DNA from 2 places in the Lactococcus sp. S64 genome. Region 2 is predicted to be linked to the other one. Evidence: predicted binding sites of a transcription regulator. Region 2 holds the regulator's gene; the other holds the start of a gene.
The links. Region 2 encodes NrdR, which represses ribonucleotide reductase genes. Its sites were predicted from a motif close to ACACNATATATNGTGT; they were not measured.
Positions count from the first base shown of each region.

Region 1 (6,597 bases), on a different contig from region 2:
CTTGGTGCCTTAATAAAAAAACAAAGAAGAATGATATCTCAGCAACTCTCTTTATTTGATATAAAAAAAAGAAAATGGTTTACAAATATATTTAGCTGAAAAAAGGCAACTTAAAGAACTTTATATTCAAGGTTATCGCCTTGTCACTGATAATTCGGAGATTGAATCGTTCCCTCTATTTATGTTTGTTGCGATAATGTAAAAAAACTACCGTAATTTTATGATAAAATAATATAAGTGTTTTTTAAAAAAAGTATTGTATTTTAGATGCTTTTTCTGTATTTTTTTAAAAATAGAGTTGGTGTTTTCGTATATTTTTGTAACATAAGAATTTTTCTATGTTGAATTTTGAATATAAGGTGAGGGATGTAAAATGAGAAAAATAAAAATTTTTGGATTGATATCGACAGGTATAATTATTTCAACAAGTATGATGCCGATTATTGCAGATACAAAAGACGTTCCAATAAATGAAACGACACTTACTAGTATTCCAAAAGTCAATTCTGAAAGTAATAATATGGTGCGAAATCTGGGAGGTGTTACTGGAAGATGGTTTGTTATTAATGGTAAAAATGAATTTTTTAGCCCAACAATAAATATTCAAAAAGACAGTACAGCTCCTATTGAGTTTTCAAAAATTATTTCACAAAATTCAGGGAGTAGTTCCAACTTTTCTGAAAAAGTATTATTTTCTGATGCCATAAGCATAAAAGCTTTACCTGAAGTTATTGTACCTTCTGGAACAACTTATAGTATTGAATATACTATTGATAAAACTACATTTAATAGCATGCCTCCTGCTGATATTACAAGCTTAAAAGGTATTATAGTTACCTTTTCTAAAATGAATGCTTCAGAACGTGTAGAAATAAAAAATTCGGCTGTAGTTAAGTGGAACAATACCCATTCTGGTCCAAATGATTTAGCTCAATTTTTTGAAGACGATAGACTTCAGAGCACTATTTATTTTGATAGTTACCGTATGGTTACAGCTACTTATAAAGATGAATCGGGAGCTGATTTATCTGAGCCTGAAGTTTTTTATGGAGTTTTAGGGGATAAATACAATACTTCTGCAAGAACAATACCGGGTTATAAACTTACAGTAATGCCTAATAATGCATCAGGGCAGTTTAGCGATGATGATCAAACTGTCTCATATATTTATAAAAAAGAGGTGGTTGCTGGTGGTGATGTGACGGTAAATTATGTAGATGAAGATGGGAAAGCAATTCCCAATGTTCCTGCCCAAACTATTAATGGCAATATTGGTGATTCCTATGATGCAACAACAGAGGCTTATAAGTTAGAAATACCAGGATATACATTAGATGAAAACAATCTCCCATCTAATGGGAAAGGGATTCTGTCAGATAAAGCCCAAATGGTTACTTATGTTTATAAACAAATTAAAGATCAATCAGTAGTTATTGTGCATGACTCAGAAATCACAGTTGGTGATGAATGGAAGCCAGAAGATAACTTTAGCAGTGCCACAGATTATTATGGAAATGTGGTTCCTTTTTCAGATATTAGTGTTGAAGGGCAAGTAGATACAACAAAAGAAGGAATTTATAAAGTCACGTATAAAAGGCTTGTGCCCAACTTCTATTTAACTTCCGAAAATCAAGGTTCTTACTCAGCTGTAGCTACAATTACTGTAAAAGATGCCCAACCTGTAAAAGGTGGAGATGTTATTACTAAATATGTAGATGCAGACGGGAATAAAATTACAGATGATACTGTGAAAATGGGTAACATTGGTGAGACCTATAATACAGAACAAAAAAATATTGAAGGATATACCTTCAAAGAAGTTCAAGGTAATATAACTGGTCAATTCACGGATCAAATTCAAACTGTAAACTACGTATATACTAAAAATAAATTAAATCCAGTGATCCCTAAAACAAAACCAGATAATAAACGAGGTTCTAAAGGCAATAAAGAAGGAACAACATCTTCAGAACACCATAGTTTACCTGCAACAGGGGAAAATGAAAGACTGATGACGATGAGTATCATCTTAGGAGCAATTCTTATAGCTTTGGGAGCAGTTTTATCGGTTTTCCACATTAAGAAAGTAAATAAATAATACCAAGAAGAAGTTATGGGTCATAGCTTCTTTTTATTTATCAAAAAGACGTGGTCACTTTAGCAATTCAAATGAGTGTGGTTAAGAAGATGACGAATGGTACTCGTTTAATGGTCAGAAGTTAGGTCGTGGAATTTTTAGCGTTAAGGAATACCTAGCAAGTGTTAATTTGTTTTTGAAACGCTTAAAAACTTAAACAGAGAATCGCTACAATTTTTCTAAAATAAACAATTTACATAAATAGTATTATGAAAATAAAAAAGTTGACTACCAAGAGTCGACTTTTTATTTGTAAATTTATGTTAAATAAAATAGAAATATCACATTTTTTTATTAAATAAATCGCTTAGTAAAAGCTATACACAAACAAATGTAAAAAAAGTTTGACATTTTTGCAGTTTAAACACGCTACTATATGTTGTGTTGTGCTATAATAAAAAGCGTCGCAAAACACAACATGTAGTAACTTGTGTTTTATTGACGTTTGTTTCACGTGGTAACATACAAAATCGTCTTATTTTCAATAAAGAAAATAAGCAGTATATATTAACTCTTATAGTCTATATTAATAGATTTATTAGAATAGGAAGGACATAATGTCAGTGTTAGTCTTAGCAGGTACAATTGGGGCTGGAAAAAGTTCCCTTACAGAAATGTTGGCCAAAGAATTAGGTACGGAGGCTTTCTATGAAAGCGTAGATGACAATAAAGTTTTACCTCTTTTCTATAAAGATCCTCAAAAATATGCTTTTTTACTTCAAATATATTTTTTAAATAAGAGATTTGATTCAATAAAACAAGCATTATCAAACAATAATAATGTTCTTGATCGATCGATTTATGAAGATAGTTTACTTTTTCACCTTAATGCTGACCTGGGAAGGGCAACAGAAACAGAGGTTGAAGTTTATGATTCATTATTAGAAAATATGATGCAAGAAATCAATATATTAACTTTTAAGAAAAAACCAGATTTACTCATTCATATCAGTGTCTCCTTTGAAAAAATGTTGGAACGCATCCAAAAAAGGGGTAGAGAATTTGAACAGTTAGAATATGACCCAAGTTTGTTTGACTATTATCAAGAACTTAATAGAAGGTATGAAGATTGGTTTGATAATTTTGATATTTGCCCTAAAATACAAATTGATGGTGATAAATTTGACTTTGTAGAAGAAGAATCAGCGCGTAAGATTGTTTTAAATAAAATCAACGATAAATTAAAAGAAATTGGAAAGGACAAGTAAAAATGAATGTTACAGTATTTTTATCAGCACGAGATGGGAAAAATCCTATCCATCGGATTAAAAGTCAACGTTTAGGTGAGCTACTAACCAAATCTGGACATACTTTGGTTTATGGAGGCTCTATGGAAGGCTGTATGGGTGTGGTATCTGACGCTGTTTTAAAAAATCATGGTAAAGTAATTGCGGTATATCCCGATGGAATACTACCTTTAGAACCTCCTAGACAAAATGCAACCGAGTTACATTTAGCTAAAACTATGGATGAACGTAAACATAAATTAATCGATTTTGGTGATGCTTTTGTTATTCTCCCAGGCGGATTTGGAACAATGGAAGAGGCATTTCAGTTATTAACAGAAATGTCAATCGGTAAGACGTTAATCAGACCCGTAATTTTTATTGGAATCAATTTTTATAAACCCTTATTTGAAATGGTGCAGCATCAAATTGAAGAAGAAATGTTAAGCTTAGAGGTGGTTGAAGAAATGTACCTAGTAGATACAACTGAGGAAGCAATGCAATTAATTGGAGATCAAGAATATGAACAAATTATTTAATAAACCTGTAAAAGTCTATTTAGCAGGACCTTTTTTTAGTGAAAAACAGATACAAAAAGTGGAACAACTTGAAAAAGCGCTCCTAGATAATAAGACAGTATCATCAATATTTAGTCCAATGCGTTGTCAACGCCCCGAAGAACTAACAGAAGAAATAGAAGATTTCACACCCGAGTGGGCAAAAATAACGATGGAAAATGATGTAAAAGAAGTAGAAGCCGCAGATATTATTATTGCAATTGTGGATTTTGATGATGAAGATACAGATTCTGGAACTGCGTGGGAATTGGGCTATGCAATTGCTCAAGAGAAACCAACGTATTTGATTCGCTTTGAAGAAACTGTCCCTACTAATATTATGCTTACGGAACGCAACCGAGCTTTCTTTACTGAGATAAATCAAATTAGAAACTACGATTTTTTGGCATCACCAGTAATTCCTTATAGCGGTAAATATCAATAAGAAATAATTATGATTAAACGAAAGTAAAATTGAATAATAAAAATTTTGGGGGAAATCTTTCTATGAAAAAGCAAAAATAATTGTGAGTGCTATTGCGCTCATATCATTATTTAGTCTTACAGCTTGTGGATACAACAGAGAAAATCAATCAGGTAAAGCAAAAACGACTCTAAAGGTGGCACTTGTTCCAGGAAAAGGAGGAGTCAACGATCGCTCATTTAATCAATCCGCATGGGAAGGATTACAAGATTGGGGTAAAGAAAACAATTTAAAAAAAGGGGTAGGTTATAATTATTATCAGTCAAATTCAGATTCTGAATATATAACAAACTATAACTCAGCTGAACAAGCTGGCTATAAACTACTTTTTGGTATCGGTTATTCGCTGCAGGATGCTACAACGATAGCGGCTGAAAATAATCCTGTTTCGAAAAAGGATACATTGCTGGAGCCAAGTCTATAAAGCCAAACATTCAAGTTAAAGTTCAATATTCAGGAACATTTACAGATGCTGCGAAAACTAAAACAATTGCAGCTGCCATGTATGCTTCGGGAAATGACGTTATCTTTCAATGTGCTGGTAATGCTGGGTCTGGGGCTTTTAATGAGGCAAAATCATTAAATAACAATAGAAAAGAATCAGATAAAGTATGGCTTATAGGTATAGATCAGGATCAAAAATATTTAAGTATGACCTTAAAAATGGAGGTGTTAGCCTAGCGCTGGATAATGTTACTTCAGAAATCAAAAACTCTATTATACAAGCTAAGGAAAAAATTGTTTCAGGAAAAATCATTGTGCCTGAAAAATAATATTTTATACACAAAAAGGAAGCCTTAATGGTTAACCTTTTATTTTTTTCATAATATAAATTCAAAATATAAAACAAAATACCACTATTTGTACAACTAATATTTATCTATGTAAGCATTATCTTTTTGAAAGTATTATAATAAACTTGTTTAATGCTATGCGAAAGTGAGGATAATTATTGAAGTTAAGTCAACAAATTCATATGATGGGAACAACAATTGACCTTCTCATTGAAGATGATCAGGCAGACCTGAAATTAGAAATTGCTTGTCAATTACTCGATATCTATAACAAAAGATTCAGTGCTAATGACTCTGAATCAGAATTATCTCAAATTAATCATCAGGCTGGTCTCAAACCAGTACAGATCCATCCTGAGTTGTTTGAACTTATTAAAATAGGTAAAAAGGAAAGCTTATCTACTCCTAGTAATCTTAATATTGCTCTAGGCCCGGTTACACAAGCTTGGCACATTGGATTTCCTGATGCCAAACTACCGGATAGTCAGGAGATACAAAAATTACTTTTATTGAGTAATCCAGAAATGATTATTTTAGATGAAGAGAACTTAACCGTTTTTCTTCAACAAAAAGGAATGATAATAGATTTAGGGGCATTAGCTAAAGGATATATCGCTGATCAGATAATTAAAAAAATCAATGCAAGTTCCATACTAATTAATCTTGGAGGAAATGTTCTAGTTTCAGGACCAAATTCTAACAGAGAATCAAGTTCTTGGAATATCGGGATTCAATCTCCAACAAAACCCAGAGGAATGCATGTTGGAGTAGTATCGATAGAAAACCAATCGGTTGTAACCTCGGGCATTTATGAACGTAGCTTTGAGTTGGAAGGAAAAACTTATCACCATATTTTTTCATCTAGGACCGGCTATCCTATAGAGACTGAAATGGCAAGTTTAACAATATTAGCGGATAAATCATTAACTTGTGAAATTTGGACCACGCGGCTTTTTGGATTACCCATTTTGGATGTTCTTCAAATAATAGATGACCGACCAGAAATAGAGGGAATTATTATTACTAAAGCCGGTCAAATTTTATATTCAGAAAATATAAAATCACATTTTAACTTAATATAGAAAAGAGAATAACCAATGAAATTAATTGGACTCGTGGGAAGTAACTCTAAGAAATCAACTAATCGTATACTTTTACAGTATATGCAGAAGCATTTTACGGAAGGGGTTGAAATTAAACTTATTGAAATAAAGGAATTTCCAATGTTTAATAAACCTGCTAGCATGAAGCTACCAGATATCGTTCAAGAAATATCTGAAGAAATTAAACTATCTGATGGTGTGATCATCGCTACCCCAGAATATGATCACGCAATTCCAGCAACGTTAATGAATGCTTTAGCTTGGTTATCATATGGAATAGACCCATTTTTGAATAA
Region 1 is NZ_JACVUQ010000001.1:300,271-306,867, reverse strand. It holds gene IAE51_RS01450 (hypothetical protein) at 1-59, shown strand, start outside; gene IAE51_RS01445 (MucBP domain-containing protein) at 374-2,098, shown strand; gene IAE51_RS01440 (deoxynucleoside kinase) at 2,695-3,345, shown strand; gene IAE51_RS01435 (TIGR00730 family Rossman fold protein) at 3,348-3,902, shown strand; gene IAE51_RS01430 (nucleoside 2-deoxyribosyltransferase) at 3,886-4,365, shown strand; partial or broken gene IAE51_RS01425 (BMP family ABC transporter substrate-binding protein) at 4,442-5,177, shown strand; gene IAE51_RS01420 (FAD:protein FMN transferase) at 5,357-6,280, shown strand; gene IAE51_RS01415 (NADPH-dependent FMN reductase) at 6,296-6,597, shown strand, end outside.
Region 1: IAE51_RS01440 (deoxynucleoside kinase) is a predicted target of NrdR. The motif match lies at 2,507-2,522, and genes of this name have one in related genera.

Region 2 (6,597 bases):
TTGAAAGAACAACCTGAAAAAATAGTTCTTTGATTGATTGTCAAAGTTTTATCTATAAATTCTGCTTGATAAATTTCTCCATCAATAAAATCTTGACTTGTGGCTACTTGATAGGTGGCTGGAAGTTTTGGTTCTAAGATTTTCTTTAATTTCACAGTAATTTTTTCGCCTTTAAATTTTCTGTTGAAGCTGAAATTTCTGGTTGGCCCCACTGGTCAACAATCCGTTCAGACCATTTGTTTAAGCGTCTATTTCCAGCATATTCTTCTTGAACTTGGTCATATTTTTCAATGGTTTCAGACGTTTGCTCAACATATTTTTCTTTAAAAGCTGTTGCTTCCAAAGGAAGACGTGGTTTTACTTTGTTCAAACGTGCGGCTTTACCGAGTGCAATGCCAAAAATAGGATAAGTATAATCTGGCAAGTTCAAGACTTTAGAAATTTCTGAGGATTGGTCCCGAATTAAGCCAACCATCACCCCGTTGTAGCCTAAAGATTCCGCTGCAAGAAGCGCATTTTGTCCAGCTGTTGCGGCATCAACTGATGTAATCAATAAGCTTTCAATTCCTTGCGGTTGGAAATTGCCTTGATGCAATTCGACTGCCTTTTGAGCACGATTTAAATCGCCAACAAAAACTAAATATGCTGCACAATTTTTGATTGATTTTTGTGGTTGAAATTCATAAATCGCATCTTTTTGAGCTTGTGATTCTACAACAATCACAGAATATGATTGGAAATTTTTCCATGTTGATGCCATTTGAGCAGCTTTTAAGATTTTTTCCAAATCTTTAGGCTCAATTGCTTCTTCTGTAAAATTTCTGACCGAAGTGTGATTCATCATTAAATCAATCGTTTCATTTGTTTCAGTCATGACGTCTATTCGTCCCCTCTAATCGCATTTCTTCTGCCAAATATTTCACGCGTTCCATAACACGTTTTGCTGGCCAAATTTCATCAGCTCGCTTGGTTTCGGCTAAATGCTGTTCTAATTCTTCCATTCTTAAATTTGAAGTGAAGAAAGTCGGGAGATTTTCTTGCATGCGATGTTGTAAAATGACTTGTAAAATACTGTCACGAACCCAAGCGTTGTTTTGCTCTGCCCCAATATCATCCAAAACTAAAACTTGGCTGGCTTTTATTTCATTGACCCAGACTTTGGCATTGTCAAAATCTAAATCAGAAATGAAAGTGGGATAATGAAGTAAAGTTGTTGAAATTCCTTTTTTGGCTAATTCGTTTGCCATTGCCGCAAGCATGAAAGATTTCCCAACACCAAAATCTCCATAAAGATAAAGTCCTTTTTTCTTGGGAAAATTAGTAATAAAATCAACTAGGGCTTGGTATGGTTTGATTCTTTGAACATCATCAAGGGCAATATCTGCCAAAGTGACTTGTTTTAAATCTTTTGGAAGTCCAATAATATTCACACGTCGCAAAAGGTTTTGAGCTGCTTGTTGCTGCGCCAATTCATTTGTCGTTTGATATGAAACATCAGCATAGCCGTGATTCATGATTAAAACAGGTTCATAACCATCAGCTGCCCGTTTTTCACCTTTTTCAAATTTTTCATGCTCACGAACGTATTCATAAAACTTGGAGTAAGAGCGTTGAATTTCGTCAGAAGTCATTTGATGTTGGGCAATAAAAGCTTGCACATCAGCATTTTTTAATACTTCTGCGACTAATTTTTCAAAATTTTCACGGATGTCTTGACGTTTTCCTAAGATGTCTCCGATAGATTCCATTAATTTTGCTCTCCTTTCAGTTTTTTGAGAGAGTCAAGCCTTATTTTCTCAAGTTTTGCAAGTTCTTCTTGGCTTGTCTTATTTTCATAATCTGGATTTGACCATTTTGGTGCTTCTTTTTTGATTTTCATTGGTCTTTTTTCAGCTCCAGCTTTTGCTTTAGCAGCAGCTAATTCTTCTCGTTCCAAAATTCGTTTTACCGCTGTTTCAGCTGTAAATACTTCATTTCTCATCCAGTCGTTGGCTAATGCATTTACAAAATTTGGATTTAACGACGCATTTTTTTGCTGTACTAAAACATAGTGAATCAAAATATTTTGGACTTCTGCTGGCAAATTTTGGCGACTTAAATTAGTTAAAAGCTTATGTTCTTCCGAACTGACAAAGCCTCCAGCTTGCGCTTTTATCTGTCGGATGAAATCATCTGGTTCATGAGATTTACTGATGACAATCAAATCGGCAAATGCTTTAGGAAAAGCTGAAAGTGCTGGTTGCGGTTGGCTAGCTCCTGAAAGACTTCTCATCAAATTATTCATGTTCAAAGTTTTATCAGCATTGGCTGTTTTTTCTGCTTGCTTGAATAATTCGTACCAATTGAGTTCAAATTTTTCTGCTAGTGAATAGAGCGTTAAGGAGTCTTGATTTTCATTGTTTAAATGATAGCCTTGACGTTCCATAATACTTTTAAAGGCCCCCATATCAAAACGTTCATTTGTATTTGAAGGGTTTTGTTGAGCTTGTGAGTCAAAACTAACTTTATAAACTTCATGAAATTTCTTGGAAATTTCTTTTCCTTTTGGTTCCATTCTTTTAGCTAAAGCAGCTACTCGATTTTCACCAATTCTTGAAATCAAAAGTTGTCTATAAAAATCATCTGCAAGGAAATTTTCAAAATTTAGCGGACTTTTTACTTCAAAATAAAGACTGGTATGATCATCATAAACACGAACTAATGATAAGCCAGATAATTTATCTAATGCTTCAATAAAAGGATTGAGGCCGAGATTTAGATATTCCAAAAAGTGAGAAATTCTTCCAGTAGAGAAGCTTAGCATTAACTGATAAAGCGCAAAGGCATCCGTGCCAATGATTGGTAAATAGAGCAGACGAAAAGCCTCAGCGTCAAAGCTGGTCTTTCCTCGATTAAGCATTGTAAATGAATCTCCCGCTCTCATTTTTTTCCTCACTTTTTACTGACAGAAAGTTCAGCGAGCTGATCTTTCTTTTATTTGCCGATAAAATGCTCCTTATTCAGTCACTTTTTACTGACGGATTTATTTTTTGGTAATATTTTTAAGGAGCTCTTCTAATTCACTGACATCTTTGAATGAACGATAGACGCTGGCAAATCTGATATAGGTGATATCATCCAATTCAGCTAATTCTTGCATCACAAATTCACCAATAACATCTGATTCAACTTCATTACTGTCTAGTTGACGAATTTTTCTTTCAACATTTGCAACTGTTGTTTCAATATCTTCACTTGATACTGGGCGTTTGTATGCTGAACGAACTAAACCACGAACAATTTTTTCACGATTAAAGGGTTCACGTTTGTCATCTTTTTTGATGACTAAAAGGGGCATTTCTTCGATACGTTCAAAGGTTGTGAAGCGAAAACCACATGATTCACAAACACGACGACGGCGAATAGCATCTTCGGCTTGTCTTGAATCAACAACTTTTGATTCTTCAGAAGAACACTTTGGACATCTCATTTTATTCTCCTTAATAGATAATAAATTCTTATTAATTTTACTGACAGAAAATTGGTTTAGACTTTCTTATTCTGTCAGTAATTTTTTTCATTAGTTTTAATGACAGAAAGCAACTTATTTACTTCTTAGGCAAAAATTTTGCTTCTAATCGATAAATTACTTGACCTTTCTGTGAGAATTTTTGCTCATACTCGGTCATTACATTTTGAGGTGCAAATTCTTCGTCTTGGTGTAAATCTAACCAAACTTTTTTAAGTTCCATGCCATAGTTAGCTAAAGAAACTAAAGAATATTCAAACAATCCACGATTGTCAGTTTTGAAATGAATTTCACCTTCAGGACGTAAAATCTTTTCATAAGTTGCAAGAAAAGATTTATAAGTCAAACGACGTTTTTCATGACGTCCTTTTGGCCAAGGGTCAGAAAAGTTCAAATAGACTTGGTCAATTTCACCATCAGCAAAATATTCACTCAAAGCAGCTCCATCAACAAGCATCATTTGTACGTTTGGCAAATCTGCTTCAATTGCTTTATCTAAAGCATAAGATAAAACTGATAATTGCATATCAATTGCAATGTAATTTATTTCTGGATGAAGAGCTGCCATTCCTGTGATGAAAGCTCCTTTTCCACAACCCACTTCAATATGAATCGGATGATCATTTCCAAAACGCTCTGACCAACGTCCTTTAAAGTCCGCTGGATTTTCAACTACGATATGTGCGTTTTCAGCAAGCATTTCGCCTGCCCCTTTACGATTTCTGACGCGCAATTTTTACCTCAATTTTTTAATTTTTGATAGAAAATCAGCAAAAGTGATCTTCTATTTCTTTATTTTTATTATTCAATTATAAGCCAAAAAATAGGAAGGTCCAAACCCTAGCCTATTTTTACTAAAATAATTCACAAAATTTACGAAGTCCCAAGATTTCTTGATTCACTTCTTTCATTTTTCCTCTAGAAAGATATTCAGAGATTTGGCGAAGAAAAGAAAGTTTTCCATACCAAGCCACTTTATCCATAATATCTGAACGAGGTCTAACACCAGATGTCATCAACCACAAAGACCAGTTATTTGGTTTAATATAATGTGATAAAACATGTGCCATATCAACCATTGAATCTGATAAAAAGACGGTATCCCAATCTACTAAATAAATTTTTCCTGAATTATCATCCACTAACCAATTTTTATGATTGACATCGCCATGAACGACTACGACCTCTTCATTTTTGATTTCGGGAACTTGTTGACGCATTTCTTCAATGATTCCTGACAAAAAATGATTTGTTCGTAAAGCCTCAGTATTTTGGACACAATCCTCTAATAATTGTTCAGGAAGAATAATTTGACTTCCCAACTTCTTATAAGATTCAACCAATTTTTTTGAGTCATGCAAATGTGCTAAAATATGATTAATTTGGCGGTCTTCCATATCCTCAGGACTTAGTGTATGACCGTCAATCCAAGGTTGAGCAGATAAGGTATCGCCTTCAGCCGTACGTTTTGTCCATAAGACTTTTGGCGTGATTCCCTCAAGATAAATACTCGGCAAAAATGGACTGCCGTTTTTTTTAATAAAAACGCGTTCCTGATCACTTTTCCCAAAAAATGCATTGCCAGAGCCACCTTTAACAGGCGTCATATCCCAATCGGCTTTCATCATCCTTATCTCCTCCTTTCCTTTAAAAATCTATTAATCATTATTTGAACCATTTACTTTATTCCTCAAACTTATGCGTTTGGATAGTGAATTAAAATAGTTTGAGTCAAAATGTCAGCATATTGATATGACTCAGTTGTTTTAGGACCACGAGCCGGAATATTTTCAATAATGAAATGTGTTGCATAGGCTTCAATCAAGTTCACTTTATGACGATTTTCGCGTTTACGACCAAATTGTGAAGTAATTTCAATCGTTTCACCCAAGTGTGCTTGAACTTTTTCACGAATGTCAACGATTTTTCCTATTTCTTGATTTTGGTTATCCATTTTTTCCTCCAAATAAGACGTAAAAGTCGGATTTCTCCGAACGCTTACCTTATAAATCTAATTTTATCCTTGATTATATCTCTCTTTTTTGATTAAAAGAATCAAATTTTATAATGTATTCTTTATCGTTCATTTTTATTAATAAAGAGAATTAGACAATTACTCATATTATAACACGAATTAGTCAAAAAAATCTAGTCGCCATATCGGTTATCAATACTTGCGAATTTATTATGCTCTTTAATAAAGAGTAATTCGACTGTTCCACGGCTTCCTGAACGGTTTTTTTCAATAATAACTTCAACTTTATTATCTTCCAGAATCTCTTCACCGTCTTCATCTTCACCAGTTCCACGTTCATAATAGTCATCTCGATAAAGAAATGCGACAATATCGGCATCTTGCTCGATTGACCCAGATTCACGGATATCAGACAAAACTGGTCGTTTATCTTGACGTTGTTCCACTCCACGTGAGAGCTGTGAAAGGGCAATAACAGGAACTTTTAATTCTTTAGCTAAAATTTTTAACTGACGAGAAATTTCAGAAACTTCTTGTTGACGATTTTCTCGACCAGTTCCAGAAATCAATTGTAAGTAGTCAATAACAATCAAACCAAGATTTCCTGTTTCTTGGGCTAATTTTCTTGAACGCGCCCGAATTTCAGAAATCTTTATCCCTGGTGTGTCATCAATATAAATACTTGCTCTTGATAAAGTCCCTGTTGCCATGAAATAATCATTCCATTCTTGGTCATTTAATTGTCCAGTACGTAAGCTGTGTGAATCAATTGAACCTTCGGCAGCAATCATCCGGCTGACAAGACTTTCTGCCCCCATTTCAAGAGAGAAAATTGCAACGGTCCGGTCTTGCTTTGTCCCAATATTTTGAGCAATATTTAAGGCAAAAGCTGTTTTACCAACCGCTGGACGAGCCGCAAGAATAATCAATTCTTCTTCATGAAGACCTGTTGTCATGTTATCTAAAGCGGGATAACCTGTTGCGATACCTGTAATATTAGACTTTTGTTGAGCTTTTTGCTCAAGGTCATCCATATGAATCGCTAGGACATCAGAAATTTTCTTAAAGCCATTTGTATTACGTCCTTGTTGGACGTCAATTAAACTTTTTTCTG
Region 2 is NZ_JACVUQ010000002.1:94,174-100,770, forward strand. It holds gene IAE51_RS02880 (pentapeptide repeat-containing protein) at 1-155, opposite strand, end outside; gene IAE51_RS02885 (NADPH-dependent oxidoreductase) at 152-874, opposite strand; gene dnaI (primosomal protein DnaI) at 867-1,748, opposite strand; gene IAE51_RS02895 (replication initiation and membrane attachment family protein) at 1,748-2,923, opposite strand; gene nrdR (transcriptional regulator NrdR) at 3,023-3,469, opposite strand; gene trmB (tRNA (guanosine(46)-N7)-methyltransferase TrmB) at 3,588-4,241, opposite strand; gene IAE51_RS02910 (phosphotransferase family protein) at 4,363-5,136, opposite strand; gene IAE51_RS02915 (Veg family protein) at 5,205-5,462, opposite strand; gene dnaB (replicative DNA helicase) at 5,657-6,597, opposite strand, start outside.